One region of the Massilia sp. PAMC28688 genome, then DNA from elsewhere that is predicted to be linked to it. Evidence: predicted binding sites of a transcription regulator. Region 1 holds the regulator's gene; each other region holds the start of a gene.
What was found. The regulator FNR, encoded in region 1, switches genes on or off when oxygen is low (the NO sensors DNR and NnrR bind a similar motif). The targets are predictions, from matches to a motif close to TTGATNNNNATCAA.
Positions count from the first base shown of each region.

Region 2: KY495_RS06770 (CehA/McbA family metallohydrolase) is a predicted target of FNR. The motif match lies at 6,701-6,714, and genes of this name have one in related genera.
Region 3: KY495_RS00775 (universal stress protein) is a predicted target of FNR. The motif match lies at 4,526-4,539, and genes of this name have one in related genera.

Region 1 is NZ_CP080378.1:4,113,006-4,123,545, reverse strand. It holds gene KY495_RS18530 (PAS domain S-box protein) at 1-770, shown strand, start outside; gene KY495_RS18525 (hypothetical protein) at 1,253-1,771, shown strand; gene KY495_RS18520 (diguanylate cyclase) at 1,805-3,121, shown strand; gene KY495_RS18515 (EAL domain-containing protein) at 3,138-5,630, opposite strand; gene KY495_RS18510 (PAS domain S-box protein) at 5,753-8,125, opposite strand; gene fnr (fumarate/nitrate reduction transcriptional regulator Fnr) at 8,260-9,018, shown strand; gene KY495_RS18500 (CHASE domain-containing protein) at 9,056-10,540, opposite strand, start outside.
Region 2 is NZ_CP080378.1:1,501,677-1,512,216, forward strand. It holds gene KY495_RS06760 (serine hydrolase) at 494-2,098, opposite strand; gene KY495_RS06765 (M1 family metallopeptidase) at 2,119-3,975, opposite strand; gene KY495_RS06770 (CehA/McbA family metallohydrolase) at 4,109-6,595, opposite strand; gene KY495_RS06775 (GH36-type glycosyl hydrolase domain-containing protein) at 6,922-10,540, opposite strand, start outside.
Region 3 is NZ_CP080378.1:198,347-208,886, reverse strand. It holds gene KY495_RS00800 (winged helix-turn-helix domain-containing protein) at 1-22, shown strand, start outside; gene KY495_RS00795 (glutathione peroxidase) at 212-967, shown strand; gene KY495_RS00790 (LLM class flavin-dependent oxidoreductase) at 977-1,990, shown strand; gene KY495_RS00785 (zinc-dependent peptidase) at 1,991-2,854, shown strand; gene KY495_RS00780 (hypothetical protein) at 2,939-3,496, shown strand; gene KY495_RS00775 (universal stress protein) at 3,614-4,468, opposite strand; gene phbB (acetoacetyl-CoA reductase) at 4,598-5,374, shown strand; gene KY495_RS00765 (TraR/DksA family transcriptional regulator) at 5,438-5,800, opposite strand; gene KY495_RS00760 (hypothetical protein) at 5,905-6,363, opposite strand; gene KY495_RS00755 (hypothetical protein) at 6,379-7,230, opposite strand; gene KY495_RS00750 (M43 family zinc metalloprotease) at 7,660-10,134, shown strand; gene KY495_RS00745 (hypothetical protein) at 10,131-10,445, shown strand; gene otnI (2-oxo-tetronate isomerase) at 10,502-10,540, opposite strand, start outside.

The sequences.
Region 1 (10,540 bases):
GGCTGGGCATCGCCCCGCAGCAGATGATTGGCAGGACCGTGTACGACGTGCTGGGTCCGGACTATGCGGGCGCTCCGGAACAGGCGCTGGCGGCCTGCCTGGCGGGCCAGCAGGTCGAAGGCGACATGAAGCTCAATACCCCCACCACCCCGCGCACCGTCCACAGCCTGTTCGTGCCGCACCTGCGCGGCAGCGAAGTGGTGGGTGCGTATATCCTGACCACTGACGTAACGGCCGCGCGCGAGCATGAAAAGCAGCTCAAGGCGATGGCCATGACCGACGCCCTCACGGGCCTGCCCAACCGGCGCTGCTACGACACCCACCTGGCCGGGGCCATCAAGCGCGCCAGCCGCAAGCGCGAAGGCCTGGCGCTGATGTACCTGGACGTGGACCATTTCAAGGCCATCAACGACACGCTTGGCCATGCGCTGGGCGACGAAGTGCTGAAGGAATTCGCGCGCCGCCTGGTGGCGGCAGTGCGCAAGAGCGACATCGTGTGCCGGCTGGCCGGTGATGAATTCACCGTCATCCTGGAAGGCATCCATGCGCCAGCCGAATGCGCCGTGGTCGGCGCCAAGATCGTCGCCGCCATGGAGGCGCCGTTCACGCTGGGCGATACCCGCCGCGCCGTTACGGCCAGCATCGGCGTGGCCTGGAGCGACGGCATTGCAGCCGATGCCGCCTTGCTGGGCGCGCGCGCCGACGCGGCGCTCTACAGCGCCAAGGCAGCCGGCCGCAACTGCTTCGCTCTGGCCGACGGAAGCAGCTAGCAGCCAGCAACGACACGCCTGGCGGCCGCGAGCACGCCCCCCAACATTATCCGCGCGAAACCGTCGGCATTGAACGCGCCAAAAAAAGTTTCCTATTGCCAGGGTCAGACCACTTAAAAGCGGCAAAATCAATTGATCCTAGGATAGCCTCTACACTGCGAGGATCGGCAGCGCAACTTTTTGCATTGCTTTACGCTGTCAGCGGGGTTTTCGCTGGCCTACAGCATGATTTTTGTGGTCCCGGGCAACCTCTATGGCGCGAAGGAACGCTGATGCGTCGAAATGCCTCTCGATAGGCAATTAGTTGCAGATTCCCCGTTTAAGTGGTCTGACCCTGGTGTAAGGAAATTGAGTCGGGTTAATAGGATGTAGGCTGTTTGTGAGTTGCCGTGGGGGACTGTCTGCCACGGTGGCGCGCTGCTCTCCTACAGGGGGCGGCGCAGCCGGATGACATCGCTCGCGCTACGCTTCAGGTCTAATGGATGCACCTGATCCACATTGCAAAAGTTTCCGTCATGAATACCGCCACCCTTCCCGCTGTCCTGCACCTCCTCGCGCCTTTCCAGGCAAACCGCGAGCGCCTCGGACAATGGGCCTTTGCCGCCGCAGTGCGTCTTTCCGACCAGAATCGCCCCCTTGGCCTCAAGGTCCTGATCGAATGCCTGTTCGCACTGCAGGCGGTGATTGCCTTTCTGCGCTCGGCAGGCACGTGCGCCCGCCCCGCCGCCGCGCCTCGCGCCCAGCCTGCCCCTGGTCGAAGCCAAGCCGCGGCCGCCTGCGCCACCAGTGCCCGCCAGACCCCGGTGCGCCACCCGGGCGCCGCACAACTGCCAGTCCCGCGCGCTCGCCCCACCCACGGGGCGCGCCTTGCCCGTAATAGCCGCCAGGCCCAGCGGCGTACAGCGCCGCGCCAGGCGCCGTGGCCTTCGTCGCACAGCGGGGCCGGCACCGATGTGCTGCACAAAACCCGTTTCTTGTGTATGGTGGGGTTGCACGGATAAAATACCCATTTTGCACAAGTGAGCCAACCTGACATGCCAAGCGATACGCCGCTTTACAAGAACCATGTGATGCTGTTGTCGCAGACGTTTTTCATCAAGGATAATCAGGCCGAGCTGCTCCTGTGCGCGCACAAATACGATTTCGAGATCATTTTCTTTGACGAAGTCCAGGATTTCGTCATGGCCGTCGATAACGATATCGGCAATTCCCTGTTCGTCGTCGACCTCGACGCCCTGCACAATATGCAGTCGGACATGCACGACAGCCGCAAGACGCTGCAGCTGGGCGAACTGCTCCAGCGCCTGCCCAGCGGCCAGAGCTACGTCTACCTGCAGACCGTGCGCCAGGGCGGGCGCTTCCTGCTGCAACAGCGCCTGGTCGACAGCAATTGCCTCGCCTATGCAGAAAAGCCGATCGCCAACGATGTGCTGGTCGACAAGCTGTTCACCCTGTTCGTCCAGAGAAAGCGCGGCGACCTGGTGCGCGTAATGTACCTGGGCGAGCCGGTCGGTCTGGACGAAGACTTCCTGCTGCAGCACCGCATCGAGGTGCTCCACCACGCCGACGCCCAGACCCTGCACTTGCGCGTCAAGGAGCTGCAGCCCGATATCGTGCTCATTACCGATGCCGAATATGAGCGCACGGAAGCGATCGTGCGCGTCTTGCAGAAAAATATAGAAGCCGACCCGGTGCGCGAAATCACCATGCTCCAGCGCCTGCCCGACGCGGCCCTGACCCGGCGCGCCCTGGCCAGCGGCTTTGATGAAGTGCTGCTCGTGACCGATGCCGACGTGCTGTCCGGGCAGCTGGCCAATCGCGCCAACAAGATTCGCGTCAACAAGGACTTGATCGGCAAGGACCGCGCCACCGGCCTGCTCAACAAGATCGGCCTGCAGAAAAAAGCCCAGGAACTGATCCGTCAGGCCGCCCGCGAAGAACGCCCGCTGGCCTTTGGCGTGGTCGACATCGACAAGTTCAAGACCATCAACGATACCTGGGGCCACTACTTCGGCGACATCGTCATCAAGCGCCTGTCGCTGACCCTGGCGCCCCACATCGGCGAGCGCGATCTGCTCAGCCGTTTCGGCGGCGAGGAATTCGTGGTCGTGTTCTGGGATTGCACGCTCGAAGAGGGCTGGGCCAGGCTGGACGCCATGCGCCAGGCCTTCGGCGCCATCCCGTTTGAAACGCAAAAGAATGAAGTGCGCCACTTTTCTTTCAGCGGGGGCATGGCGGCCTATCCCCAGTACAAGAGCGAAAACGAACTGTTCCTGCGCGCCGATGCCATGCTGTACGAGGCCAAGCAGAACGGGCGCAACCAGATCTGCGTGGCACCGGTGGCCGACTAGCCGTCCGAATTTCCCACTAGCTATTGCGCTCGCGCACCAGCGCTTCGAGTGCCGGCGCGGCCAGTGGCCGGCTGTAGAAGTAGCCCTGCATTTCATCGCAGCCGCTGGCGCGCAGGTATTCCAGCTGCGGCGCCGTTTCCACGCCCTCGGCAATGATTTCAAAGTTCAGGCTGTGCCCGAGCGCGATGATGGAGCGCACGATGGCTTCGCCATTGCGGTCGCTCAGCATGTCGCGCACGAAGGATTGGTCGATTTTCAGGAAGTCGAGTGGAAAATGGCGCAGGGAACTCAGGCTCGAGTAGCCGGTGCCAAAGTCGTCGATCGACAGCTTGACGCCCGAGCGCTTCAATTCCACCAGCGTCTGCACCGCTTCCTCGACGTTATCCATCATCATGCTCTCGGTAATTTCGAGTTCCAGCAGGGCCGGCGCCATGCCGCTGGCAGCCAGGCTGGCAGCCACGTCGCTGGCAAAACCGGCCTTGCGGAACTGGCGCGCCGACACATTGACCGCCATGTGCATGGGCGGCAGGCCGGCCGCCAGCCAGCGCACGGCCTGGCGGCAGGCTTCGCCCAGCACCCAGTGGCCGATCTCGACAATGATGCCGGTTTCCTCGGCAATGGCGATGAAGCGCCCCGGCGGCACCATGCCCAGCTCCGGATGCTGCCAGCGCACCAGCGCTTCCACCCCCGTCACGCGGCCCGTATGCAGGTGCACGCGCGGCTGGTAGTGCAGCACCAGCTCGCCGCGCGCCACGGCATGGCGCAGGTGCTTTTCAATCAGCGCCCGTTCGCTCAGCTTTTCATCCATCTCGGCGGCGTAGAATTTTTGCTGGTTGCGCCCCGCGCCCTTGGCCTGGTACATGGCCATGTCGGCATGCTTGAGCAGCTCGGCGCCCGTGCTGCCATCCTTGGGGTAGACCGACACGCCGATGCTGCAGGTGAGCGTCAGTTCATGGTCGTCTAGGCGCACCGGGGCCGACACCGACTGCAGCAGCTCGGCGATGACGGCCTCGGTCAGGCGCGGCTCCTGGTGGTCCATCAGGAGTAGCATGAATTCGTCGCCGCCCAGGCGGGCCACGGTGTCGCTCTGGCGCAGGCGCTGGCTCAGGCGCGCCGACACGGTCTGCAACAGGCGGTCGCCCATGGCGTGGCCGAGGGTATCGTTGACCAGCTTGAAGTTGTCGAGATCAATGAACACCACCCACAACGCCTGCCCGTAGCGGCCGGCAAAGGCAATGGCCTGGTCCAGGCGGTCGTTGAACAGGTTCCGGTTGGGTAAGCGCGTGAGCGCGTCATGGTTGGCCTGGTGTTCGAGTTCGGCCTGGTAGCTGAGGGTGGCGGAAATGTCGCTGATGACACCCACCCAGTGGCTCACCTGGCCGCCCTCTTCGCGTACCGGTGCCACCCGCAGCTCGTTCCAGAACAGCGAGCCATCCTTGCGGTAACTACGCAGCACCACGGTCGCTTCGCGTCCTTCGTCGATGGCGGCGCGCAGCAGGGCGAGCGCGCCCTGGTCGGTGTCGCCGCGCTGCAGGATGCGGCAGTCGCGGCCCAGGATGTCGGCACTGGCATACCCGGTCACCCGCGTGAAAGCGGGATTGACGTAGTCGACCAGGTGCCTGCCGTCGCGGGCACTGGTGATGACGATGGCATTGACACTCGATTCGACGGCGCTGCTTTGCAAACGCAGCGTCTTTTGTGCCAGCTTGCGCGCCGTGACGTCTTCGATGGTGCCCAGCACGCCGATGATGGCGCCTTCCTGGTCGTACAGGGGCAGCTTGGTGATGACGTAGTCATGCAGGCGGCCATCGCGCTCCATCAGCTGGTCCTCGAATTCGAGCATGGGCACGCCGGTCGCCATGATGGCGCTGTCCTCAGTGCGGATGCGGTCGGCATTGTGGGCCCACGGAAAATCCTGGTCGCGCTTGCCCACCACCTGGTCCGGATGATCCAGTCCGGCCGCGCGCGCGAACACCACGTTGCAGCCGGCGTAGCTGTGGTCCGGATGCTTCCAGAAGATCTGGTGCGGCAAGGTATCGATCAGGCGCCGCTGCAGCTGTTCCGACTTGTACAGCGCACGCTCCACGCGCAGCATGGCCGAAACATCGTTGGCGAACACAAAGCGGCAGCGCCTGCCGCGAAATTCCAGGGCATGGGCGGTGACTTGCACGTCGATCAGCTCACCATCCTTGCAGCGGTGGGACCACAGCGCCGACCCGCTGTCTCCGGGAGCCGGGGCCTGGTCCAGGAAGGCGAAGAAGCGCGCCTGCTGCGATGGCGGCAGCAGGTCGCCCAGGGTCATGCCGGAAAACTCCTCGGCACTGTAGCCATAGGTGCGCTGGGCTGCCGGATTGACCGCCATGAAGCGCAGCGTGCCCAGTTCATAGATCCACATGGGCTGTGGATGGTCCAGGAACAGGCTGAAAAACGCCCCTTCCGTGGCCGTCTCGGCGGCGTGCGGTCCTGGCGCCGTGTCACGCGCACTTGGGGAGAGGGTCGGGATCGTCATTTTTTGTTGCCAGTGTATAAGTACCACTATACGCAAGCAAGAAAAAAAGGGGCGCGGCTTTCGGCCACCCTTGTGGACGGCATACGACAGTGGGCGCGCCGCCTTGCGCCACCGTCCCCTTTTCAGCCGTGCAGGAAGCGCCGCATGTCGTCCGGCTGTGCGGGCTTGACGCAATGGTGGTCGAAGCCGGCCGCCAGCGCCAGGCCGCGGTCGTGCGACTGCCCGTACCCGGTCAGGGCAATGAAGCGGGCCTGGGCCGCGCCGGGCAGCGCGCGGATGCGCCGCACCAGTTCATAGCCATCCATGTCGGGCAGGCCAATGTCCAGGATAAAGGCATCCTGCACGTCGCGCCTGGCCGCCTGCAGGGCTGACGAGCCTTCGTAATAAATTGATACGGCGTGGCCTTCACTTTCCAGCAGCGCGCCCAGGGTCTGGGCCGCGTCCACATTATCGTCCACGATCATGATGCGCAAGGCCTTGGCGCTTGCCGGACTGCCGGTACCGGCCACGGCGCCGGGCGCGCTGCCGGCGTGGCGCGGCAAGGTCACGGTAAAGGTGGCGCCGCGTCCCGTGCCCTCGCTGTGCGCGGTGACGCTGCCCCCGTGCAGGGCCACGATATGCTTGACCAGTGCCAGCCCCAGTCCCAGGCCGCCCTGGGCCCGGTCCGGCGTGCGGTAGCCCTGGGTGAACAGGTCGAACACCTGGGGCAACAGGTCGGCCTCGATGCCGCTGCCGTTGTCGCTCACCTCGATCCGCACTTGCTCCTCGTCCGCGTGCAGCGCTACTTCGATGCGTCCGCGCTGCGGCGTGTACTTGGCGGCGTTGCTGACCAGGTTGGCGATCACCTGCACCAGGCGAATCCGGTCGCCGCGCACGCTCACCGGCCCGGGCGGCATGTGCAGCACCAGCTGGTGGCCGCGCGAATCGACCAGGGGGCGGGTTTGTTCCAGGGCGCTGCTGACGATCGGTTCCAGCTCGCACAGGTCGTCGGCCAGGGTGACCAGGCCGCGCGTGACGCGCGACACGTCCAGCAGGTCGTCGATCAGGCCGGTCATGTGCGTGACCTGGCGCGTAATGACTTCACTGGCGCGCTTGATGGCCGCTGCGCTCACGCTGGGCAGGCCAAGCAGCTGCGCCGAAGTGCTGATCGGCGCCAGCGGATTGCGCAGTTCATGGGCCAGCATGGCCAGGAATTCATCCTTTTGCTGGTTGGCCTTGCGCAGCTCTTCCTGGGCGGCCTTGTGGGCATGGATATCGGTGCAGGTCCCCATCCAGCGGATGATCTCGCCCTGTTCGTCATGAACTGGCAGGGCCCGCCCCAGTACCCAGCGGTAGTGGCCGGAGTGGTGGCGCAGCCGGTATTCGATTTCGTACACGGCGCCGCTGGCCAGGCAGGCGCGCCACAGCGCCATGGCGCGCGGCTGGTCTTCGGCGTGGAACAAGCCGTTCCAGGCGTCGCCATCGGTCGAGCCCTGGGGCACGCCCGTGAAGTCATACCATTGCTGGTTGTAGTAGTCGTGAAAGCCGTCCGGCAGCGTCGACCAGACCATCTGCGGCATGGCGTTGGCGATGGTGCGAAATTTCGCCTCGCTTTCCTTGAGCGACTGCTCCTGGCGCTTGCGCTCCGTGATGTCCACGGCGACGCCGGCAAAGCGGCGCTGTCCGCTCACGGCATCCTCGAACACCCGCCCCTTGGCCATCACCCACACCTCGGCCCGGTCAGACTGGGGCAGGCGGTATTCAGCTTCATACAGCTCGCCGCTGGCCATGGCGGCGGCGATTTTTGCCAGCACCCGGTCCCGGTCCCTGGCATCGATCATGCTGGTAAACCGCGACAGGTCAAGCCCGCCGCGCGCCGCTTCGGCATCGACATGGAACAGGCGGGCAAAGCGTTCGTCCACATACGTCATGTTCGATGCCAGGTCCACGCTCCAGGTGCCGATATTGCCGGAAGCGTCGAGCGAGAGCTGCAGGCGCTGTTCCAGCTCGCGCGACGCCTTCAGGGCCCGCGTCAGGTCCGTCACATCGGTGGTGCTGCACAGCACCCCCACCACATCCCCGTGTTCGTCGCGCACCGGGCTGTATGAAAAGGTGAAATAGCAGCGCTCCGGAAAACCCGAGCGTTCGACCACAATGGGCATCTGCTCGAAGTGGCTGCCTTCGCCTGCAAAGGCGCGCTCGGCAATGGGGCCCACCACGTCCCACGCTTCGGCCCAGGTGTCGCGAAAGCGCGCACCGAGGGCGCCGTCCGCCTTGAGCCCCAGCTGCGGTATATAGGCATCGTTGAAAAAGCCATAGTACTCGCTGCCCCACACCAGGTAGGACGGGGTGTGGGAATTGAGCATCATGGACAAGGCCGTGCGCAGTGCGGCCGGCCACTGGTGAATCGGCCCGAGCGGATGCCCGGCCCAGTTGGCATTGGCAATTTCCTGCGCCATGCGCCCGCCACCGGTCAGGAAGGCGGGCATGGATGCCGGATCGGTCGGTAATTCCATATTTATCATATGCCAATTTTACACCGGCCAAGTTCGATGCCAGCGCGCACAATTGCTCGGAAATAGCGCTCCGGCACGGTAGCCATGGCCAATTTGGGGCGCCACCGGCCTGCCCCCTGCGGTATCATGTGCCCATGAATGAATCCACCGCCCTGATCCCTTTAAATGTTCCCGCGCTTAAGGCCAGCTGCGGTGCCTGCAGCATGCATCAACTTTGCCTGCCAATGGGGCTGGACGAAAAGGACATGGTGCGGCTTGACAGCATCATCGGCCAGCGGCGCCGGGTGGCGCGCGACGAACGCCTGTACCAGATGGGCGAGCCGTTTCGCAACCTGTATGCAATTCGCTTCGGCCACTTCAAGACGCTGCAGGTCAATGCCGCCGGCGAGCAGCAGATCACGGGCTTTCAGATGGCCGGCGAGCTGCTGGGGATGGACGCCATCAGCGGCGACCGCCACCACTGCGACGCGGTGGCCCTGGAAGACAGCGAAGTCTGCGAAATTCCCTTTGCCCACCTGGAAGACCTGTTTGGCCAGGTGCCCACGCTGCTGCGCCACTTCCACCGCATCATGAGCCAGGAAATCACGCGTGAGCAAAATGTCATGCTATTGCTGGGCAATATGCGCGCGGAACAACGTTTCGCCGTGTTCCTCACCAATTTATCGACGCGCTATGCCACCCGCGGTTATTCGGCGCAGTCGTTCCAGCTGCGCATGTCGCGGGAAGACATCGGCAACTACCTCGGCCTGACCATCGAGAGCATCAGCCGCATCCTGTCACGCTTCAAAAAGCAGGGCCTGCTGGCGGTGGACAAGCGCGCAATGACCATTCTCGACCCGGCCCGCATGCGGGCCATGGCCGCGGGTACCGAACAGTGCAGCCCTATCTCCTGATTGTGGTCGTGCGCCGGGCCTGAGCTGCGCCCCTTGCCTATTCCTTTGCCGCGCCAGGGTCGGCCTGGCGCCACCAGGCCTGGGCCACGCCCAGCGCCCGGTCCAGTTCGCGCAGCATGGCATCGAACTGCGGCTCGCTGTGCCTGCCCTGCTCCCTCAAGGCGCTTTCCAGTGCCAGCGAGGCCTGTGCAAAATCGCTGGCGCCCAGGATGCCCACCGTGCCGCGCAAATCGTGCAGGCGGCGCAGCACGCTCGCCACATCGCCTGCCGCATACAGGTCCGGGATTTCGGCACGCTGCGCCTGCGCCGCCTTGATGGCCTTGCCGATCATGGCCACCAGCCCGGCGCGCGAGCCATTGGCTTCGCTCATGCGCACCAGCTTGGAGACATCGAACACCCCGCTTAGCTGCGCCACCGGTGCCGGCGCCGGCGCCGCTCCAAGCTGACGCAGCAAGATTGGCACGAATCCGGCCGGGTCGAGCGGTTTGGCCACGAAGGCGCTCATCCCGGCTGCCGAGCAATGCTCCCGCTCGGCCACCATCACCCCCGCGCTCATGGCCACGATCGGCAAGGTCAGGCCCAGCTCCTGGCGGATGATGCGGGTGGCTTCGAGGCCATCCATGCGCGGCATCTGCACGTCCATCAGCACCAGGTCGAAGCGCTCCGGCCCGCGCAGCGCGTCAACCGCCGCCGCGCCATCGCCGACGATATGCAGCTGCGCACCCTCAGCCTCGAGGATGGAGCGGGCCACGAACTGATTGAGGTCGTTGTCCTCGGCCAGCAGCATGCGCACGCCCGCCAGGCGCTGGCGCGGCGCCGCCACCGGCATGCCGCTGCGCGCGGCCGCGGGCGGTGCAAACGCCTGCTGCATGGCCTGGCGCAGGCTGCGCGCGGTGGCTGGCTTGAGCACCACCGGCCCACTGCTCTCGCCCATCGCCGTGGCCATCGCCGTGGCCCTTGCGTGCGGCGCCTGCAGTGCCAGCAGCGGCTTGCCGGCGCGCCGGCAGATCCCGGCCAGGGCCGCCGTCAGCCGGCTGGCCGCGTCCCCTTCCAGGCTGGCGTCCACCAGGGCCGCGTCGAACGGCATGGCGCCAGGGTCCAGCGTCTGCACGTACTCGAGGGCGGCGCCGCTGTCGCTGAACGAGACCGTGCGCCAGTTGGCCGCGCGGCACAGCTGTTCCAGGGCAGCGACGGTGGTCGGGCTGTCATCGACGATCAACAGGCGCAACTTGCGCAGCGATGGCGCCAGCACGTCTTCCTTGACCTGGGTATCGATGCCAAGTGTCACGGTCAGGCAGAACACGCTGCCCGACCCCGGCGTGCTGGTCACGGCGATGGTCCCGCCCATGAGTTCGGCCAGGCTGCGCGAAATGGCCAGCCCCAGTCCCGTGCCGCCAAAGCGCCGGGTGGTGGAGGCGTCGGCCTGGGTAAAGGCTGAAAACAGCCTGGACTGCTGTTCGGCATCCATGCCGATGCCGGTATCGCGCACACAAAAGCGCAGCGTGACACGCGCATCAAAGCG
Region 2 (10,540 bases), 2.6 Mb from region 1:
TTGTAAAAAGTAGTGACCGTCTTGCCCGAAATTCGAGCTGCAAGTAACGATGCGTACACAATTTTGCAACTCGCAACTTTCATGTTAAAGCTGCCCTGGTCAGCGACATTGCAGATTCCGTGGGTCGGCGTGCCTCCGACGGCTACCATGATAGTCCCACCCTGGTCGATGCCCAAATAGTTTACCGGACCTGTGCAACTATAGTTTGCTAGACACGTTGGCGAAACGAGCAGGCTTACCAGGCCAAGCACCGCAGCTGACTTTTTTACTTTGTGAAGCGTATTCATTTTTCTCAAATCACTTTCGCTAGCTATTCCGAGGTCATGTCAAAGCATACCCGCTTCATCGACCATTGCTCAAAATTTTGCTGAACCGGCGCGGATCGTAACATGGAAGTTGAGCAAAAGATATTATTTATTAGAGAGGGCGGATCGATGCAATCAAAGTACGCCTTGTATGCCGCTTCTTACAGCGACCCTGGCAAAAATGCTCCCTACTTCGCTTGCTTGACAGGCGTCAGCGCCAAATCCGCAAAGTCAAAACTAAAGTCCGTCTCGTCCGACACCGGCGCCATCTTCACCCGGTCGATACTGCCATCAGGATTCAGCTGGAACGTTACGTAAGCATCAGCGCGGAAGGAGCGCTCATTCCAGCGCACGATGAACGTGTCGTGCTGGAAGTGTTCCAGCTCACCTGTCAGGCTAGGCGTCTTCGAGAAGCTCATCACCTGCTTGTTGCCGACCTTCTTGATCGTCACATCGCCATACCACGGGTCCACGTAGGTGCCTTCATATGACGCCAGCGGCAGCGATGGCGACGAGCGCGCCGGGCGCGTACCCTTGACCTTCTGCTGCTGCGCCAGGTCCTTGGCTGCGGCTTCCTTCTCGGCGTCGTTGAACAGCTTGATCCAGTCCGTCGCCGGCACCTTCAGGTAGTGATCCATGATGCGATACGACAGCGACGTCATGACGCCGCCGTTTTCGGCATTGGTCAAAATCGCGATGCCGAGATTCTCTTCCGGGACCATCAACACGCGCGAATAAAAGCCAAACAGCGCCCCGCCATGCATGGCCAGCTTGCGTCCCTTGTAGTCGCGCAGCTGGAAGCCCAGGCCATACGCGAAGAAGTTCGGCTTGGTCGAGGCCAGCGCCTTGGACGGCTCGCCGATCTTCATCGGGGTCTGGGCAGTCCACATTTCGCGGCTTTGCTTGGCGCTGAACAGGCGCTGCTCCTTGCCTGCCGCATCCTTGCCAATTACACCCTCATTCATCAGCACCATCATCCACTTGGCGATGTCTTCGGCATTGGTGTTCAGGCCAACGGCGCCGACAGCGTTATCCACCGGCATGGGCGTGACGACGCGGGTCGTGCCATCGACTTTGCTGTGCGGACTGGACACGTTGGCCCGCGCCGCGTTCTCCGCCAGGCTCACGGTCGTGTCGTTCATGCCCACGGGTTTGAGGATACGTTCGCGAATGGTCTCGCCCCAGCTCTTGCCCGACTTTTGCGCGATGATCTTGCCTGCCACGATATACAGCAGGTTGTCGTACGCGTAGCTGTTGCGAAAGCTCGTCGCCGGCTTGATGTAGCGCAGGCGATGGATGATGTCGTCCGTCGAAAACTGTGTGGTCGGCCACCACAGCAGGTCACCGGCGCCCAGCCCCAGGCCGCTGCGGTGCACCAGCAGGTCGCGCACCGTCATTTCGTGCGTGACGTACGGATCGTACATCTGGAAGTCCGGCAGGTGCTTGGTGACCGGGTCATCCCATTTCAGCTTGCCCTCATCCACCAGCATCGCCAGCGCCGCGGCGGTGAACGCCTTGGAGTTCGAGGCGATCTCGAAGATCGTCTTGCCGTCCACCGGCGTGGGTTTACCCAGCTCGCGCACGCCAAAGCCGCGGGTTGCCACTACCTTGCCATCCTTGACAATGGCGATGGCGACTCCCGGAACGTCGAACACCTTCATGGCGCGCTGGACATCCGCTTCCAGGTCGTAGGCGCTCGCTGGCGCGGTAGCGCTCACCGGTGCGGCGGCGGGTTGGGCCAGTGCGCCGGCGGCGCTGAAGGCGAAGACGAGTGCTGCTGCGATGCGGGTCATTGAATGCACGGTACGGTTCCTTAGTTGCTGGCCATTTGCTTGTCGACGCTCTTTTGCGTGGCCGGGTGATAACGCTCGCGCGCCTTTTTATAGACTGCGTCGGCCCATGCCTTGTCCTGCGGCTGCTTGCGCAGCGCCGTGTACAAGGGCACCACAAACTTCTGGCGCCCCACGCTCATGAGGAAGTCGTTGAGCGGCGCGCGAATGTCGCGGTTGCCGGCGTTGATCGAGGCGCGGTAAAAGCGGAAAGCCACTTCGTTGTTGCCGGTCCTGGCAAGGCCAAACGCCTGGTCCAGTTCCTTGAGCTGCGCGGCAGTGGCCTTGCCATCGATATCGTTGAGGAACTTCATCCACTCGGTGGCGTTCCACTTCTTCGTATCCAGTTTGGCGGTAGCCAGTTCGCCCTTGAGCCATGCGGCGCGGGCAGTGTCGAGTGCCGCCAGGCGCTGCGACACGGCGCGCGGCGCGCTGGCCGGTATGCCCGGTCCATACAGCCACTCGTCCAGTTCCTTCTCCGTCATCACGCCGGGATTTTTGGCCAGCAGGTGCTTGCGCAGGTAGTCCACAAACTGCTCGGTCGTCACGCTCTGGAAAGCGTGCGAATCGAACCAGCTGCGCAGGAAGGGATCAAACTTGGCGCGGCCGGCGCGCTGCTCCAGCGTGCGCAGGAACCAGGCGCCCTTGGGGTAGACCAGCCCGTCGTCGGTATAGGTATCAGCCGAGGTATCCGGGTCGCGCGTGACCAGCGCCTGCTTGGCAGGTGCAATGGTGGCCAGCGACGCCAGCGCTTCTTCCTGCTCCAGCTGCAGGTTCATGGTCGCGACTTCCTCGCCATACATCGATTCCAGGATGCGCGTGGTGACGTAGGTAGTGAAACCTTCGTTAAGCCAGAAGTGCTTCCACGAGGCGTTGGTCACCAGGTTGCCGGACCAGCTGTGCGCCAGTTCGTGCGCCACCAGGTCCACCAGGCTGCGGTCGCCGGCGATCATGGTCGGCGTCAGGAATGTCAGGCGCGGGTTCTCCATGCCGCCAATCGGGAATGATGGCGGCAGCACGAGCATGTCGTAACGTCCCCAGCGATACGGGCCGTACAGCGACTCGGCGGCCTTGATCATCTTTTCGGTATCGGCAAATTCGTATGCGGCAGCCTTGATGCGCTTGGGCTCCGCGTACACACCAGTGCGCGGGCCAAGCGTGCGCACGTCGATCTCGCCGATGCCGATCGCCAGCAGGTAAGAAGGAATCGCCTGCGGCATCTTGAAGCGCCAGCCACCCTTGCCTGTTGCCTTGGGATCGTTATCGGCGCTCATGACCACGCGCAGGCCTTGTGGCGCATCGATGCGGGCGCTGTAGGTAAAGCGCACGGCAGGCGTGTCCTGCACCGGCACCCATGAGCGGGCATCGATGGTTTGCGACTGGCTGAACATGAAAGGCTTCTTGCCCGACATGGTCTGCACCGGGTTGAGCCACTGCAGGGCACTGGCCGTGGGCGCCGTGCGGTAGTGAATGCGCACCTTGCGCGGCTGTCCGGGAGCGGCGATGTGCAGCGCCTGCCCTTTTTCAGCATCGCGTGCATCGAGCTTGTAGGTCACAGGGGTCCAGCTGCCGTTGGCGCCAAGCGCTTCGATCTTGCTGATCGCCAGGTCGCGCGTGTCCAGGTCCAGGGTATTCGCCTTCTTGTCGATCCAGTCGAGCGACAGCTCGGCAAATCCGGACAGCGTCCTGGTGCCGAAATCGGCCTTCAGGTCCATGTGCAGGTCGGTGGTTTTCACCTGGTCATAGCGAGCGTAGCTAAGGGGATCCTGGGCGAATGCAAAGGCACTGCACTGGGCGATGAAGAGGCACGCGGCGGCGCGCAAGGTGCTGATGGTGTACATGTCGTCTCCTGTTGGGCGCAGGCAGAATATCACTTTCACCAATCGAACGAAAGCGCCACGGCATTGTCCATACAGCACACGAAAAAAAGCCCGCCTTCGAAAAAGCGGGCCCGAAGAGAAAAGCAAACTGTATTTACTGGGTCGTCAGCGTCACGTCATCGATGATGAAGGAAGTCGGCACGGTCGATCCTTCCACGCCCAAAAAGTACAGGCTCACCGTCTGGCCCTTGTAGGCCGTGAGGCTGAAGCTCTTTTCCAGGAACGAGGTGCCCTTGTTCAGGTTGGAATACGTTGCCAGCGTGGCCAGGACGGTGCCGCTGGCATTGCGCACCTGGACCTTGAGCGTGTCGTAGGGGTTGGTGGTCGTCGTTTCGCTGGACGACACCTTGAGCCAGAACCGGAGCGTGGCGGAGGTCACGGTCGATGGAATCGTCACCTGCTGGTACAGCGAATCGGTGCGCGCCGTGCCGTAACCGTTCAGCCATGCCTTCCAGGTGCCACTGCGGGCGGCCTGGCCGCTGTCGTTGGTGATCACGCCGCTGGTCGCGGTCCAGGAGGTGCCGCCGGACTCGAAGCCGGGGTTAAGCACCAGCTGCTTGGTCACCGAGGTGGTGTTATTGACCGAGAAGCTCACTGGCGCCGACAGCGTGCTGTTGTTGGCCGCATCAAAGGCCTTGGCCGTCAGCGAATGGCTGCCATTGGTGAGCGTGGTCGAGTCAAGCGCCAGTGAGTAAGGCGCACTGGTGTCGGTCCCCTTGAGTACATTATCGACGTAGAACTCCACTTTCGACACGCCCACGTTGTCGCTCGCGGTGGCCGACAGCGTGATGGTGCCGCTGGTGCCACTCTGGCTGGCCGAGACGGTCGGCTTGGTGGTGTCGCCGCCGGTGGAACCGGTTTGCGTGACCCACACCGGGGCCGACCACAGGATCTTGCCGTCGCCCTGGGTTACCTTGGCGTAGTAATAGTGCTCGCCCACGGCCGGGGTGATGGTGGTATTGGCCGTGGCGGAGAGCTGGGTCGGCGTGCCGTTGCGGCCGGGTACACCTTCGACGATCGACACGGTCGCAGCGCTCTGGCCGGCAGTGTTGGCAAAGTTGGCCACCAGGTTGAGCGGACCGCTGTTGGTGAAGCGCTCGCCCATGATGCGGCCGTTCGCGGTCAGCACCAGCTGCGAGTTCTTGTCCATGGTCGCGAACACGCGGCGCGCCTTGAGCGCGTCGACAAAGCTGGCCTGTGTCAGCGGGGTACCGTTGGGGATCAAAACGCCGGTGCGGTTGGTGTACGACGCGCCCCAGTTGGCGCAGTGGTTATCCTGGTTGGTGCTGAAGGCGATATGGAAACCGGCTTCCAGGGCCTTCTTGCAGCCGCTTTCGTAGGTGCTGCGACCAGTCTCGGTTTCGGTGGTGTTGGTGGAAAACGCGGATGTGTTGAGCACCTCGCACAGGACCATGGCCTGGTCGCCGTCGGCGGTGTACCCAAGCGGCACACCGTTGACGAGGAACTGGCCGCTGCTGGCGGGATGGTTGAACTGGCCGATATAACCGCGCTGGCGCATCAGCGAGTACAGGCCCGCATAGTCGGTCTTGTCGGTGAAGGTATCACCGAGCAGCTGGCCGCTGCTGTTGTATTCCCAGTTCAGCAGTTCCGGCGAATTGAGGATGTTGAGGTGGCCGCCGTTGTTGATCACACCCCACTCCATGCCATACACGCCCAGGAAGTTGGGATTGGCTGCGTTGAAGCTAGCGGCTGCATTCAGGCCGGCCTGGTACAACGATTTGGCAGTGGTGGGACTGGCCGAGGTGTTGCTGCCGGAGGAGCCGTCGTACATGTGGTTGTGTTCCGACGTCATCAGGATGTCAAGTCCGCGGCCCTTGGCATAGGCAAATGCGTCGGCCGGTCCGTAGGGTGCGGCCAATGGCACCTGCGAGCCGGAACAGTTGTTGACGGCGCCGCCGCCATCGCTGTGATTGGTCTGGCTGTGCAGGTTCGCGAAATAGACGGTGTAGGGCAGCGAAGCGGGGGCCGGCGCCGACATCGCCACGGGCATGCCATCGCCGGGCCGCGCCGCTGGCTTCGTGGTGGGCAGGGCATGAAAGGCCGGCATGGCAGGCTTGGCCACCGCACCAATCTGCAGGTCCCACGATTGTTCAATCACCGCTTCCGGCGCGGCGGCCAGGGTTTGCTCGACGCCGATCAGCGAACCGTCGGCCGCGCCCTGCGCCGGCGCTTCATTGGCCACCGCCTGCATGCGCACCTGGTACACGCCGTCGGGAACGCTGACGCTGTCCGTACGGCCGGCCCAGCGCACCTTCACTTCCACCGCCTTTTTCACCAGCCGCTGCACGCCGGACCACTGCTTGACCACTTCTCCGGCCGGGCTGATGATTTCCAGCTTCCAGCTCACGTCCTGTGGTTTTTGGACGTAGGGATATTCAAAATCGAGGGTAAATGTGCGGGCATTCGTCTTCGCTTCCGCCTTGTCGGCCTTGTAGGGCACATGCAGGCTCGCTTCAAATTCGCGGTGGTCGAGTTCCGACGCAAAGCCGGCCGCGCTGGCAGTCAACGCCAGGAAAACTGCTACGTGTGGCAGGAGCTTTTTGATGTTGTTTTGTTGCATGGTTTTCCCCGGGTTGATGTGCATATATCGACAATTTATTCTCCTTACTTTGCATGACGACAATATGACGTACAAATTCGATTTGCCTTTCTTATTGAGACTAAATTGATATAAATTAACTAAAATGGAAGGGTGATTTCCAGAAGGAAATCGCACCAGCAGGGGCGCAAGCCAGGAGAGGCGTGACGCGCCAGATCGTTGCGATCCGAAACGTGCAGCAAAGAATTATTTAACGTTGTTGTGGAAATGATGAAAATGTCCATAACAAGACATTCTCACCAATTCCAACAATAAATTAACAGCCCGGGCAGGCGCCCGGACCGGGATTACGACGCCACTTGCAACTCCACGCGGTGGGTCATGCCGTCATCGACCATGGTGATGACATTGCCTTCGTGAGGGCTACCGTCGACCATCATGCCGGCCGCCGCGCCGCGGCTCACCACAATCGCGTACGTCGATCCGCGGTAGCGGTAGTCGAGCGCGAAGCCCGGCCAGTCTGCTGGCAAGTGCGGCGTGATGGTGAGGCGGTCACCGGCCAGGCTCACGCCCAGCAGGGACTCGACGATCAGGCGATACATCCAGCCCGACGAGCCGGTGTACCAGGTCCAGCCGCCGCGCCCGATGTGCGGCGAGACTGCGTACACGTCCGCTGCCACCACATACGGCTCCACCTTGTACAGCGCGGTCGCTTCAGGGGTGGACCCGTGATTGACCGGATTGATCATGCGCAGCAGCTCCCATGCGCGCTCGGTGTCGCCCATCTTGGCAAAGGCCATGGCGGTCCAGATGGCGGCGTGGGTGTACTGCCCGCCGTTCTCGCGCACGCCCGGCACATAGCCACGGATGTAGCCGGGATTGAGCACGCCGTCGTCAAACGGCGGATCGAGCAGCTGTATCAGGCCAAAGTCGCGCCGCACCAGGCGCTCGTCCACCGCCTTCATGGCCGACGCGGTACGGGTCTTGTCGGCCGCGCCCGAGATCACACCCCAGCTTTGCGAGATGGAGTCGATCTGGCATTCATCGTTGGTGTCGGACCCAAGCGGCGTGCCGTCATCAAAGTAGGCGCGCCGGTACCACTGGCCATCCCACGCGTTTTCCTCGACATTCCTGGCCAGTTTGGCCGCTTCCTCCAGGCAGAAGGTGGCAAAGGCCGGGTCCCCGTGCACGGTCGCCACTTCGGAGAAGCGCTGCAGGACTTCATAGGTGAAGAAGGCCAGCCATACGCTTTCGCCCTTGCCTTCGTTGCCCACGCGGTCCATGCCATCGTTCCAGTCGCAGGTGCCGATCAAGGGCAGGCCATGCACGCCAAAGCGCAGGCCGCGCTTGATGGCGCGCACGCAGTGCTCGTACAGGTCGCCGCTCTGGCTGGAACGGTGCGGCATGTCGTAGTAGGACTCTTCTTCCTGGGTCAGCATGCGCCCTTCCAGGAAGGGTGCCACCTCTTTCAGCACGCCGCTGTCGCCGGTGCCGATGACGTAGCGGTGCGTTGCCAGCGGCAGCCACAGGAAGTCGTCCGAGCAGTGGGTGCGCACGCCCCGGTCCGACGGCGGATGCCACCAGTGCTGCACATCGCCTTCCACAAACTGGTGGGCGGCGCACAGCAGCAGGTGGTCGCGCAGCAGGTGTGGTTCGGTGTGGATCATGGCCATCGCGTCCTGCAACTGGTCGCGGAAGCCGAACGCGCCGCCGGACTGGTAGTAGCCGCTGCGCGCCCACAGGCGGCAGGCGATGGTCTGGTACATGAGCCAGCCGTTGGCGATGACGTCCATCGCGGGGTCCGGCGTCTGCACGCGGATCGCGCCGAGGGTGTGATCCCAGTGCTTGCGCACCTTGTCGAAAGCGTCGGCCGCGGCGGGGCTGCCGTTGTACTGCTGGATCACGCCGCTGGCATCGGCATTGCGGCGCCCGCCCACGCCAAGCATGAACACCAGCTGGCGCTCTTCGCCGGGCTGCAGTTCCAGCATGACCTGGATGGCCGCGCACGGGTCGAGCGCCGCGCCCATCTTGCCAGACAGGCGTGAACGGGTCATGGCGGCAGGATTGGCGAGCGTGCGGTTGCGGCCAATGAACTCGGTGCGGTCTGCCGTCACGGTGCGTGCAGGCGCGTCCACGTGGAAGAAGCCCACGCGCCCCGTGAACTCGGTGTTGTAGGCATTGCGGGCAAAGACAGCGCCGCTGACCGGGTCAAGTTCAGACGTCACGTGCATGGACGACTTGTTGCGCAGGTCGCCCAGCACCCATTCCACATATCCGGTTGCCGACAGGCGGCGCGGAACGGTGCTGTCATTGCGCAGCTTGATGACCGAATACTTGATCGATGCGTCCAGCGCCACGAAGGTAATCAGCTCGCTGTGGATGCCCTCTTCCGCATGCTCGAAGATACTGTAGCCAAAACCGTGACGGGTGATGTATTCGCCATCCGTACGCACTGGCAGCGCGGTGGGCGACCAGAATTTGCCGGTGGCTTCATCGCGGATGTAGAACGTTTCACCGCTGCGGTCCGACACGGGATCGTTGTCCCACGGCGTGAGGCGGAATTCGTGCGCGTTTTCGGCCCAGGTATAAGCCTGTCCGCTCTCCGACACCACGCTGCCAAAATTGGGATTGGCCAGCACATTGACCCACGGCGCGGGCGTGCGCTTGGCGCCACTGGTGCGGATGATGTATTCGCGCCCATCCTGGCTGAAGCCCCCCATGCCATTATCGAGAATCACCTCGTAGTTCGGCATCGGCACGTCGGTGCGCAGCTGGTACGGCTCGCTGCGGCTGTCCACGGACAAAAGCGGCAGCCGGGTGAGGGCCGGTGTGGCGCGCTTGACCTGATCGGCCAGGGTGCCCTGGCTGTCGGACACGATGGCGCGTGCCACCGACTGCATCAGGATGCGGTCTTCCGGCGAGATCTGGTCGAGCAGGCGCACGAAAATGCCGCCTGGCCGGTCGATGGCCTGGGCATCGATGCCCGAGGCGATCAAGCCCATGATCTGGTCGTGCAGCGCCTGGCGGTAGCCCGACTGGTCTTCGTACCAGATCACCAGGTCCACCACCAGGCCCTTGAGGCGCCAGTAGGCGTGTGCCTGCACCATCTGGCGCGCCAGGTCGATGTTGGCCGGATCCTTGATCTGCATGAGCACAATCGGCAGGTCGCCAGAAATGGCGTACGCCCACAAGCCGGACTGGCCGCGGTTGTTGCGCGTCAGGATGGCGGCGTCGGCGCGCAGCGCGGCGTTCGGATAAATGACCATGCTGGCCAGGCGGCTGTACAGCTGCGCGTCCGACTCGCTTGCATTGAGCTGGCGCAGTACCACCTGGCTATGGGTCCATGCCAGTTCAAACACGCGGTCGGCCAGGTGGCGATCCTGATACTTGTCGATCAGGTGCAGCGCGGCTTCGCGCGTTTCGGTCATGCCCAGCACCACGTCAAGCGTGACGGTTTCATCCGGCTCCAGCGTGACCTTGTAGCGGATAGCCGCCACCGGATCGAGCACCGAGCCCTCCATGCCGCCCAGCGCCTGTGGCTCCAGCATGGCGCGTGGTGCCACGGTGCTGTTGCCGCGGCCAAGGAAATCCGGCCGGCTCGTTTCAAACGACACATCCTGCAGCGCGCCGTCGTGAATGGTCATGAGGTTGAGCAGCCATGGCATCTGTTCGCCCTTGTGGCGCGGGCGGCGGGTGCACAGGATGGCATTTTCGTTGCGCAGGATTTCGGTCTGCACAAACAGCTTCTGGAACGCCGGGTGCGCCGAATCGGCGGCCGGTGGCGCCATCACCACCTCTGAATAACTGGTGAACTCGATAATCCGCCTGACCGACGACTTGTTGGTAATGCGCGTGCGGCGCATTTCAATGTCGTCTTCCGGCGAGACCACGATTTCGGTATGCAGGTCGATGCCGCGGTCGTGGCGGCGAAATTCCGCGCGACCTTCCGAGAAGATGACTTCATAG
Region 3 (10,540 bases), 1.5 Mb from region 1:
CAACAAGGAACAGCAGTCCTGATGGCAGGGCATCCGGCCGGATGCCTTCCCTGTCGTAAAAGCCCGGCTGGTCCGGGCTTTCGCCATTGTGGCTGCAAATATCTTGCAGGCAAGCCTTGCAAGGTGATTGAAATCCTGTTGCGGGGCCCCACTTGTGCATGAATGGCAAGCCGGGCGCACTCCCGCCCCCTATATCGAAAGGAATACCGTCATGCTACCGACCCCTGAATCGCTGGAAGGCAAACCCGTACCCAAGGTGACGTTCAAGGCCCGCCCGGACAACCAGTGGCAGGACATCACCACTGACGATCTGTTCAAGGGCAAGACCGTCGTCGTGTTTTCCCTTCCCGGCGCCTACACGCCGACATGCTCGTCCACGCACTTGCCCCGCTATAACGAATTGGCGCCTGTCTTCCGCCAAAACGGGGTCGACGACATCATTTGCATGGCCGTCAACGACGCCTTTGTCATGAACGAGTGGAAGCATGGCCAGGATGCAGAGAACATTACCGTCATCCCTGACGGCAATGGCGACTTCAGCGAGGGCATGGGCATGCTGGTGGACAAGCGCAACCTGGGCTTTGGCATGCGCTCGTGGCGCTATTCCATGCTGGTCAAGGATGGGATTATCGAAAAGGCGTTCATCGAGCCTGAAAAAGACGGCGATCCGTTTGAAGTGTCGGATGCTGAAACCATGCTGCGCCATATCAATCCTGCCGCCGAGATTCCCGAACCTGTGGTCGTGTTTTCCAAGCCTGGCTGCCCGCATTGCGCGCGCGCCAAGGAAGCGCTCAAGTCGCACGATATCAAGTTCACTGAAATTTCCCAGGATCAGAAAATCAATTCCAGCGTGCTGCGCGCCGTCTCGGGCGAATCGACCTGGCCCCAGGTCTTCATGGGCGGCAAGCTGATCGGCAATGCAGACGCCCTGGAGAACTGGTTCAAGACGGCGCGCCAGAACCCCTGATCGGCCGTCATGAAACTGTCCGTCCTCGACCAGTCGCCCGCCGCCAAGGGCAGCACCCCGGCCGATGCCATCACCGCCTCGCTGGCGCTGGCGCGCGCGTGCGACCGCCTCGGCTACGAACGCTACTGGCTCTCCGAGCACCACAACAGCAGCAGCATCGTGGGCAGCGCGCCGGAAGTGCTGATGGCGGCCGTGGCGGCCACCACGCGCCGGATCCGGGTGGGCAGTGCCGGCATCATGCTGCCCCATTATGCGGCGCTCAAGGTGGCCGAGCAGTTCCGCGTGCTCGAAGCCATCGCGCCGGGGCGCATCGACCTCGGCCTGGGCCGCGCGCCCGGGTCCGACCGCCTGACAGCGCGCGCCCTCAATCCCCATGCCAGCCCCTCGGCCGATGATTTCCCGCGCCAGATCGCGGACCTGCAGCGCTGGCTCGATGGCGAGCGCTTGCCCGAAGGCCATCCCTACCGTGCCATCACGGCCCAGCCGCAAGGGCCGACCAGTCCGGAAATGTGGATTCTCGGCAGTTCCGGGTACGGGGCCCAGCTCGCTGCCCACCTGGGATTGCCGTATGCCTTTGCCTATTTCTTCAGTGATGGCCTGGGCGTGGAGCAGGCGCTCGACCTGTACCGGCAGAATTACCGCCCCAGCGAGCGCTTCCCCAGCGCGCGTCCCACCATCTGCGTGTGGGCGCTGGCCGCCGACAGCACGGCCGAGGCGGAGCGCCAGCTGATGACGCGCGAACACTGGCGCGTGCGCTTCGAGCAGGGCCTGCTCGGTCCGCTGGTGGCGCCGGACGAAGCGGCCGCATATGCGTTTTCCCCCGCCGAACAGGCTCGCATAGACCAGCTGCGCGTCAATGCCCTGGTGGGCACCGGGCCGGAAGTGGCCGCGCAGATCCGGGCACTGGCGGCAAGTCTCGGTCTCGACCATATTGTCGTCAATACCTGGGCCCACGATCCGCAGGTGCGGCTGCATTCCTACCGCCTGCTCGCCCGGGAATTCCATCTTCAGCAGGAAGCCTGAATGGATGTGCTGCTCTTGATTGCCGTGGCAAGCGCGGGCATTGCGCTCGCGTTCATCTTGCCGGGCTGGCGCGTGAAGCGCGTGCGTGCCCGTCCCCTGCCGGCTGCGTGGCGCGCGACGCTGCTGCGCACCATGCCGATTTACCAGCAGATGTCCGGTGATCTCCAGCATCAGCTGCACGGCTTGATACAGCAATTTCTGCACGAAAAAAAATTTGTCGGCTGCGCGGGACTGGAGATCACGGACGAGATGCGGGTGGCCATTGCCGGCCAGGCCTGCCTGTTGCTGCTCAACCGGCCCACCCGGGTGTATCCCGGTCTGCATGCGGTGCTGGTGTACCCGAGCGCATTCATGGTGCCGCGCAAGCAGGTGGACGAAGCGGGCGTGGTGACCGAGGAGCGCCAGGACCTGCTGGGCGAATCCTGGGGCGACGGACGGGTGATCCTGTCGTGGGACCACGTGCAGCGCGGTGCAGCGGACTGGACCGACGGCCAGAATGTGGTCCTGCATGAATTTGCCCACCAGCTCGACAGTGAATCGGGCAGCAACAATGGTGCGCCTTACCTGGGCAGCGAAGACAATTACCGCAACTGGTCGGCCGTGCTCTCGCGCGACTTTGCCAGCCTGCAGGCCGACGCCCTGTACCGCCAGCACAGCGTGATGGACCATTACGGCGCCACCAGCCCGGCGGAGTTCTTCGCCGTGGCCACCGAAACCTTTTTTGAAAAGCCGTGGCAACTGTCCGAGCAGCATGGCGCCCTGTACCAGGAACTGTTCAAGTTCTACCGCGTGGACCCGCGCGCCTGGCTGCCCCAGCCGGAGCCGTCGCCCTGGGCCGCCGGCGGTTATGGTCAATGGCAATGATGCAATTGCTAGGTGCGCTGGCGTACAGAAAAAGCAAGGCGACAGGCGCATCCTGAAAGCTCATTTACGCAGGAGGAATTCAGCATGTCGACCATCGTTGCAGGACACTTTCAACTTCAGGACCAAGTCGAGCAGGCTAGAATCGAGCTCATGCGCGCTGGATTCGCTGAAGACCAGATCAGCAGCTTCTACCTGAGCCAGCCCGGCCAGCATGATGCCACCCCCATTGGCGGCGACAACATCACGTCCCCGGGCGCCAAGGAGTCACCGGAAGGGGTGGTGGAAGGCCTGGCCACCGGTGGTGCAGTGGGCGCCGCGGTCGGACTGGCCACTTCCCCGTTTACCGGCCCGGCCGGTCCCGTCATTGGCGGGCTGGTGGGTGCCCACGTGGGTTCCCTGTTCAGTTTCTCCAAGATGAAGGAAGCGGGGGAGGAAGAAGAAGGCGGCGTCAAGAATGAGTTCGTGCAGCGCCATGCGGGCATGATCGTGGCAGTGGCGTTCGAGCAGGAAGCGGACGAACAGCGCGCGCTCGAAGTGCTGCAGCGCCTCGGTTCGGACCAGATCGAGCGGGCACGCGGCACCATCCGCAATGGCGACTGGACCGATTTCGATCCCACCAGCCTGCCCAAGCTGTACCACTAAGCGGGGGCAGCATCGCAGCCAGCAAGAACGCTTCTGCGGAAGCGTTTTTGCGTTAACGCCAGCGCGCCACCGCGCCACCGCGCTACCCGTCGCCCCGATGCGCTTCCGGTATCTTGCCTAGTGCGCCATGAGGACCGGCACGGTCATCGACGCGAGCACCGTGCGCGTGACTCCGCCCAGCAGCGACTCGCGCAGGCGCGAATGCCCGTGGGCACCCATGACCAGCATGTCGTGCCCGCGCTCGGTGGCCAGCGACAGCAGGCGTTCGCCTACTTCGTGGCGGCGCGACAGGCGCATATGATGTTCCACCGCATGCACCGATAACTCGGCCTCGATGCCGTGCCTGGCCAGCCATGGGCGCGGATCGGCCGCCAGCGCATCGGCTGCCGTATGGGCGGTGGCGGGCATTTCAAACACGGCAATGGACACGCTGCGCGCCGCCTTGAGCAAGGGCAGCGCCAGCTGCATGGCGCGCGCCGCTTCACGCCCCCCATCCCAGGACACCAGGATGTGCTGGCCGGCGCCGGCCAGCCCGCCCGCCCAGGGCACCACCAGCACGGGGCGCCCGGCGTGGGTGATGACGGCAGTGGGAATCTCGGCATTGGCCGGCTTGCCATCGGGCTCGGCCTGGCCCACCACCACCAGGTCGGCGGCGCGCGCATGCAGGCTGATGCCGGCCGCCGTATCGTCGTCGACAATGCGTTCTTCAAACGATGCCACACCCAGTTCGCCGCAGCGCTGGCTAAAGCTTGCCAGGGCCGTGCGCGCCTGTTCACGCAGCATGTCCAGGTGCAGGGCCAGGGTGGGGTCATCCTGTTCCGGCGGCATGCTGTGGTACAGGAAGCGCGATACGCCGGTGGCGGCAGCGCCGATCAGGTGCCCCCCGGGAGGCGCCAGCGCGGCCGCCACATCGACCCGGCGCGCCAGGTAGGGACTGTCATCGATATGCACAAGAATAGTATTGAATGGCATCAGGCTACCTTCTGGCTAGGATTGATCACCATCATGTTAAACCAGATCGCGGCAGCTTTGACATTGCTCAATATTACGCGTTCTCGTCCCTCCTAGACTTGGCCTCCTACCAATAAAAAAGGAAGTGTCATGGAACAGACAGGGGTGAGCCCTTCAGGAGAGGCTGTACAACGTGTGGCGTTGGTGACCGGCGGCATGGGTGGACTGGGTACGGCACTATGCCGCAGGCTGCATGATGCCGGTTTCCGGGTTGCGGCAACGTATTCGCCATCGAACACGGCGCCGGAAGGCTGGCTGGCGGCCCAGCGCGACGACGGCTACCGGTTTCGCGCCTACAAGGCCGATGTGGCCGATTTTGCCCAGGCCGAATGGATGATGCAAACTTTGCTGGCCGACATGGGACGGCTCGATGTCTTGGTCAACAATGCCGGCATTACCCGCGACCGCAGCCTGGCCAAGATGGCGCTGCAGGACTGGCACGACGTCCTGCGCACCAATCTCGACAGCGTTTTCAACATGAGCCGCCAGGCCATCGAACCCATGCTGGCACAGCGCTGGGGACGCATCATCAATATTTCATCCGTCAACGGGCAAAAGGGCGCTTTCGGGCAAGCCAATTACGCCGCTGCCAAGGCCGGCATGCATGGCTTTACCAAGTCGCTGGCGCAGGAGGTGGCGCGCCACGGCATTACCGTCAACACCGTCTCGCCAGGCTATTTGCGCACCAGGATGGTCATGGCGGTGCCCGACGACATCATGCAACAAAAGATCCTGCCGCAAATTCCCATGGGCCGGCTGGGCGAGCCGGACGAGGTGGCGGCTCTGGTGGCCTATCTTGCTTCCCAGGAAGCAGGCTTTGTCACTGGCGCCAATATCGCCATCAACGGTGGGCAGCACATGAGCTGACACCAGGGGAGCTGACACCAGGGGAAGCTGACACTGTGATGAGCAGGCACCATTGAGCTGCACTTAAGGGCGCTCGGCGCGCGTCTGGCAGGCAATGCACAGGCGCGCTTCGGGCCTGGCCTGCAGGCGCGAAAAGCCAATGGGGTGGCCGCACTCCTCGCATTGGCCGAAGCTGCCGTCGGCAATTTTGGCCAGCGCATGGCGTACGCTGCGCAGCTGCTGGTGATGCAGGCCGGCCGCCTCCTGCGCCAGTTCGTTGAGCAGGCGTACCGTGGCCTTGTCTGCCGGCGACGTTTCGATTTCCTGCACCGCCAGTTCGCGTGCGTCGGCCTGGCTGTGCACGCGCTCCTGCCCGTTCAGTTCGGCATGGCGGCGTTCGAGAAGGGCAGTGAGCAGCGCGAGCTGCGTAGCGTCGAGACCGTTCATGATGGACTCCGTGAAAAAAAATGGCACGCTCTATCCAGTGTAGCGCGTTCCACGGAGGGCGGGAGCGCCACGCACGCGATGCCGGCGCGGGCGTGGCCTGTTCCTCAATCCTTGGCCGGTGTGCTGGCCTTGACCCGCTGCACGTGCTTGCTCACGCGCTCGATGGCCGTGATGATGGCCGGCACCTTGCCAGTGGCGGCGGCTCCCGCCAGCATCAGCAGGCCACCGACCAGGCCAGTTATATCGCGCAGGCGTTCGATCTTGCGGATTTTTTCGGCAGCGTCGGCAGTGAGCTGCATGACCGCCTGTTGTGACTGGCCGAGTGATGCCACCACGTAGCTGGCGGCGTCCGCCAGCAAGCCGTTGGCGCGCTGGCGCAGGACCAGCTCATCTTCCAGCAGCAAACGCGCGACCGCCTGTTCGGCTTCGCTGATGGCGCCATCCTTGTGGGCCTTGATCGACTTCATCACGCGCGCGTGCAGTTCGTCCGCTGCCAGCGTGAGCTGGTCGGCCAGCGCTTCGATTTGTACGGCCGTGGCCAGGCCGGATGGTTCGCTGTTCATATGCACTCCCTGGAATTATTGATGAAGGCCGAGGTAAATCAGACGCAGGTCGCGCGCATAGTCGGCCAGCATGTGGCGCACCTCGTCCGTGTGCAATTTGTCCAGCCGCTCGCGCAGCTTCTGGTGGCCCAGCGCAACCTTGGTCAGGCCCTGCATGGCCAGGTCATAGCGCTTGTCGAGCGCCTTGTATTCGTTGACCTTGTCCTGGTAATGCACCTTGGCCATGGTGACCAGCATGCGGTCTTGCGGCTTGCTGGCGAAAGGTATCTCCACATCAAAAATGCCGAGCACGGTCTTTTTCTCGTTTTCATGCGTTTTGCTGTACAGGCGGGTGAGGGCCATCATGCCGTCGAGCAGCACGCGCACGTGGGGTTCGCCGTCGCGCACCATGGTTTCCACACTGCGGCCCTGGTAACCGGAGGCAATGACGCGGGTGAGCAGGCGCGTCAGCCCGGTATAGGCCACCGCGTGTTTCTGTTCCATGCCGCTCCCGGCCAGGGCCTTGATGCCGCTGCCCATGTCGTCAAGCTGGGGCGTGAGGTCGTAGCGGGTATCGCTGGCCAATACGCTCAATGTCTGCATGTACAGCACCAGCGCCTTCTGGGCGCTGGCAAAGTCGTCGTAGGCGGCGCGGCGCTTGACATCGTTTTCCTTTGCCATCCGTTCGGTCAGCGGAGTCAGATAGGGTTTTTCGCGCTGGTAAGTGTCGCGGTAGCGCTTCGACAGTTCCGCATAGCCGCCCAGTTTGGTGGAGGCGCTGGCAAATTCGCGCACTTCCACCAGGCTGACGCTGGTGCTGGCGCAGCCGCCCAGGAGCAGCGAGGTGGCAAGCAGGGCAAGGGCGGCGAGGGAGCGGCAAGCGTTCATGGGACCTTTCGGGCATGCGCGAAAGTGGCATGCGGGAATCCCATTCTTGCGCTACCCGGATGGCCCCATTTTGCTCCGCGTCAAGTCAAAAGCGACCTCATCCAATGTAAGGTTACTGGACACCCTCGCGCCGCAAATTGCTGCAATTTTGCGACACATCGGCTGCTCTGGTGGTGCCTCGCCAGATGCTGGCGGCGTCGCCATTTTCCTGGTCAAAAACCGCCCGGCATGCTGTTCAAGGGCGTGGCAGAAGCGATGACTTCGCCTGGTAGACGTGATCTATGAAGTTCGTTTTTTCATTAAAAAATAAATAGCAGATTAACCACACGTGAAGAGTAGATTGTATTTACCGGCAGTGGCGCAGTCACGACCGATTGTGGGGACCACGGATGACAAGGGACGAAAGGCATAACAGACGAAAGGGATGACATGAAAACGAAATCGGCAAAAAGCGCTTCAGTATCCACTGACGCATGCATCGGCAGTTCTGAAGAGTCGCACGAGCATCCTGCGGAGGCAGCGGCCACGCCAGAGCAGGGTAATGGGCACAGTGGCGCCCAAGGCTTTGCCATGCCAGGCGAGACCGAGGTGAGCGGCGCGCCGGATGAGCGCGGCATGCCTGGCCTGTATGCGCGCGAAGACATCGCGGCCATGCCCTCCGGCGACATGGTGGCGCCGGCGGCAGCTGGTCGCGCTCAGGACATGCCCGGCAAGCGCATGGATGGGGGGCGCCAGGAAGGGCAGGGAGGCGGCCATGGCGGCGGCAATGGCATGAACGGCGGCAATGGCAGCGGTGGCGCTGGCCAGCATGATGCGCGCGGCAGCACGGAAGACGCGCCGCCGGTGCGCAAATGTGCCACCATGGCAGTGCACCGGCGCCTGTTATCAACGATGCCCGACTACGCGCGCGCCCGTGACCGCATTGAAAACCAGGCGCGGCTGTACGAAACCGGGGCCCGCACCGCCGAGCGTACCGGCATCACCCGCATCCCCGTGGTCGTGCACGTGGTCTGGAACACGGCCCAGCAAAATATCTCGGTGGCGCAGATCAACAGCCAGATCGATGTGCTCAACCGCGACTTCCGCCGCACCAATGCCGATGTCAACACCACGCCGGCACCCTTCCTGCCGCTGGCGACCGACGCCCGGATCGAGTTCTACCTCGCCCACACTGATCCGGCCGGCAACAGCACCACCGGTATCGAGCGCCGCCAGACCAGCATCGCCCAGTTTTCGGACGACGACCTGGTCAAGAGCAGCGCCGCCGGCGGGCTCGATGCCTGGCCGGCGGCGGATTACCTCAATATCTGGGTCTGCCAGCTTGGGGGCGGGCTGCTGGGCTACGCCCAGTTCCCGGGCGGTCCGGCTGCCACCGACGGGGTGGTGGTGACCCATACCGGCTTTGGTACCAACGGCACCGCCGCGGCGCCATTCAACCTGGGCCGCACCACCACCCATGAGATCGGCCACTGGCTCAATCTCAACCATATTTGGGGCGACGACGGCACCGGCTGTGGCGGCAGCGACAATGTCGGCGACACGCCCAACCAGGGCGGCGCCAACACCGGCGCCCCCACTTTCCCGCGCGTATCGTGCAGCAACGGGCCCAATGGCGACATGTACATGAATTACATGGACTATGTCGACGACCGCGCCATGGTCATGTTTTCGGCCGGCCAGGTGGCACGCATGCAAGCCTGCCTGGATGGGCCGCGCCGCACGATAGGCCTGGGCGCGGGCGCCACGCGGCCGAGTTCGGGGCCGGTCGTGGCATGGGGGCCGAACCGGATCGACGCCTTTGTGCTCGGCACCGACCGCGCCCTGTATCACAAATGGTGGAACGGCGCGGGCTGGGGCCCTTCGGTGACCGGCTATGAACGCATGGGCGGGGTCTGCACCAGCACGCCGCAGGCAGTGGCCTGGGGACCGAACCGGCTCGATGTCTTCGTCACCGGCACCGACAGCGCCCTGTATCACAAGTGGTGGGACGGCTCGCGCTGGGGACCGTCGCTGAGCGGCTACGAAAACATGGGCGGCGTGTGCATGGGCGACCCGCGCATCGTTTCCTGGGGACCGAACCGGCTCGATGTGTTCGTGCTGGGGACCAACCGCGCCCTGTATCACAAATGGTGGAACGGGAGCAGCTGGGGGCCGTCGCTCACCGGCTATGAAAATATGGGTGGCGTGTGCGTGGGCCAGCCGGAAATCGTCTCCTGGGGTCCGAACCGGCTCGACGTATTTGTCGTCGGCACCGATCGCGCGCTCTATCACAAGTGGTGGGATGGATCAAACTGGGGGCCTTCGCTGACCGGCTACGAACGGCTGGGCGGCATCTGCATGTCGGCCCCGCGCGCCGTGTCCTGGGGACCGAACCGGCTCGATGTGTTCGTCACCGGCACCGACGGCGCGCTGTACCACAAATGGTGGAACGGCAGTGCATGGGGGCCATCCGTGAACGGCTTTGAACGCATGGGTGGCGTCTGCGTCGGCGACATCGAAGCGGTGTCGTGGGGACCCAACCGGCTCGACCTGTTTGTCATCGGTACCGACAGCGCCCTCTATCACAAGTGGTGGAACGGCTCGGCATGGGGGCCGTCGCTGACCGGTTATGAGGCCATGGGTGGGGTGGCCACCTCGGCGCCACGGGTAGTCGCCTGGGGACCCAACCGGCTCGACGTCTTCCTCACCGGTACCGACAGCGCGCTGTATCACAAGTGGTGGAACGGCAGCAGCTGGGGCCCCTCCGTCACCGGCTACGAATACATGGGAGGAATCGTCTCGGCCTTCAGGACCGTGCAGCCGCCGCAGGAACAAGCCGCTGACGCGCCGTTGGCAACACTGGAACTGCCGCAGTTTGCAGCGCAGCGCGACTTCATCCCGATGGCCTCGACGAGTGTCCAATGAACGGGCAGACCGGGGCGCTGGCAGGCGCATGGACCCATTCGTTCGAGGAAGACCAGGGCAGCCTGCTGGTATTCCGGCCGAGCCAGTCGTTTCCATTCCCGCCCAGCCGCCGGGGGCGTGAAACGCTGGCGTTTGATGGTGATGAAGTCACTACCGGCATGCCGGGCCCTGATGACCGGACCCGGCACGCCACGGCCAGCGTCACGGCGCTCGCGCCCAATCTGGTGCGCTTTGAAGGAGGGGAGCGTGCAGGGCAGACCTACGAGGTGGTGGAAGCGAGTGGCGAGCGCTTGATGCTGCGTCCGCAGTAGGGTACGCGCCGGCGCGAGGGGCGGCCGGTGCGGTGCCCCCGCGCCGGCGCGGTCAGTCAAGGCTGACACTTGCGCAGCCAGCGCAGGCCGGCCGC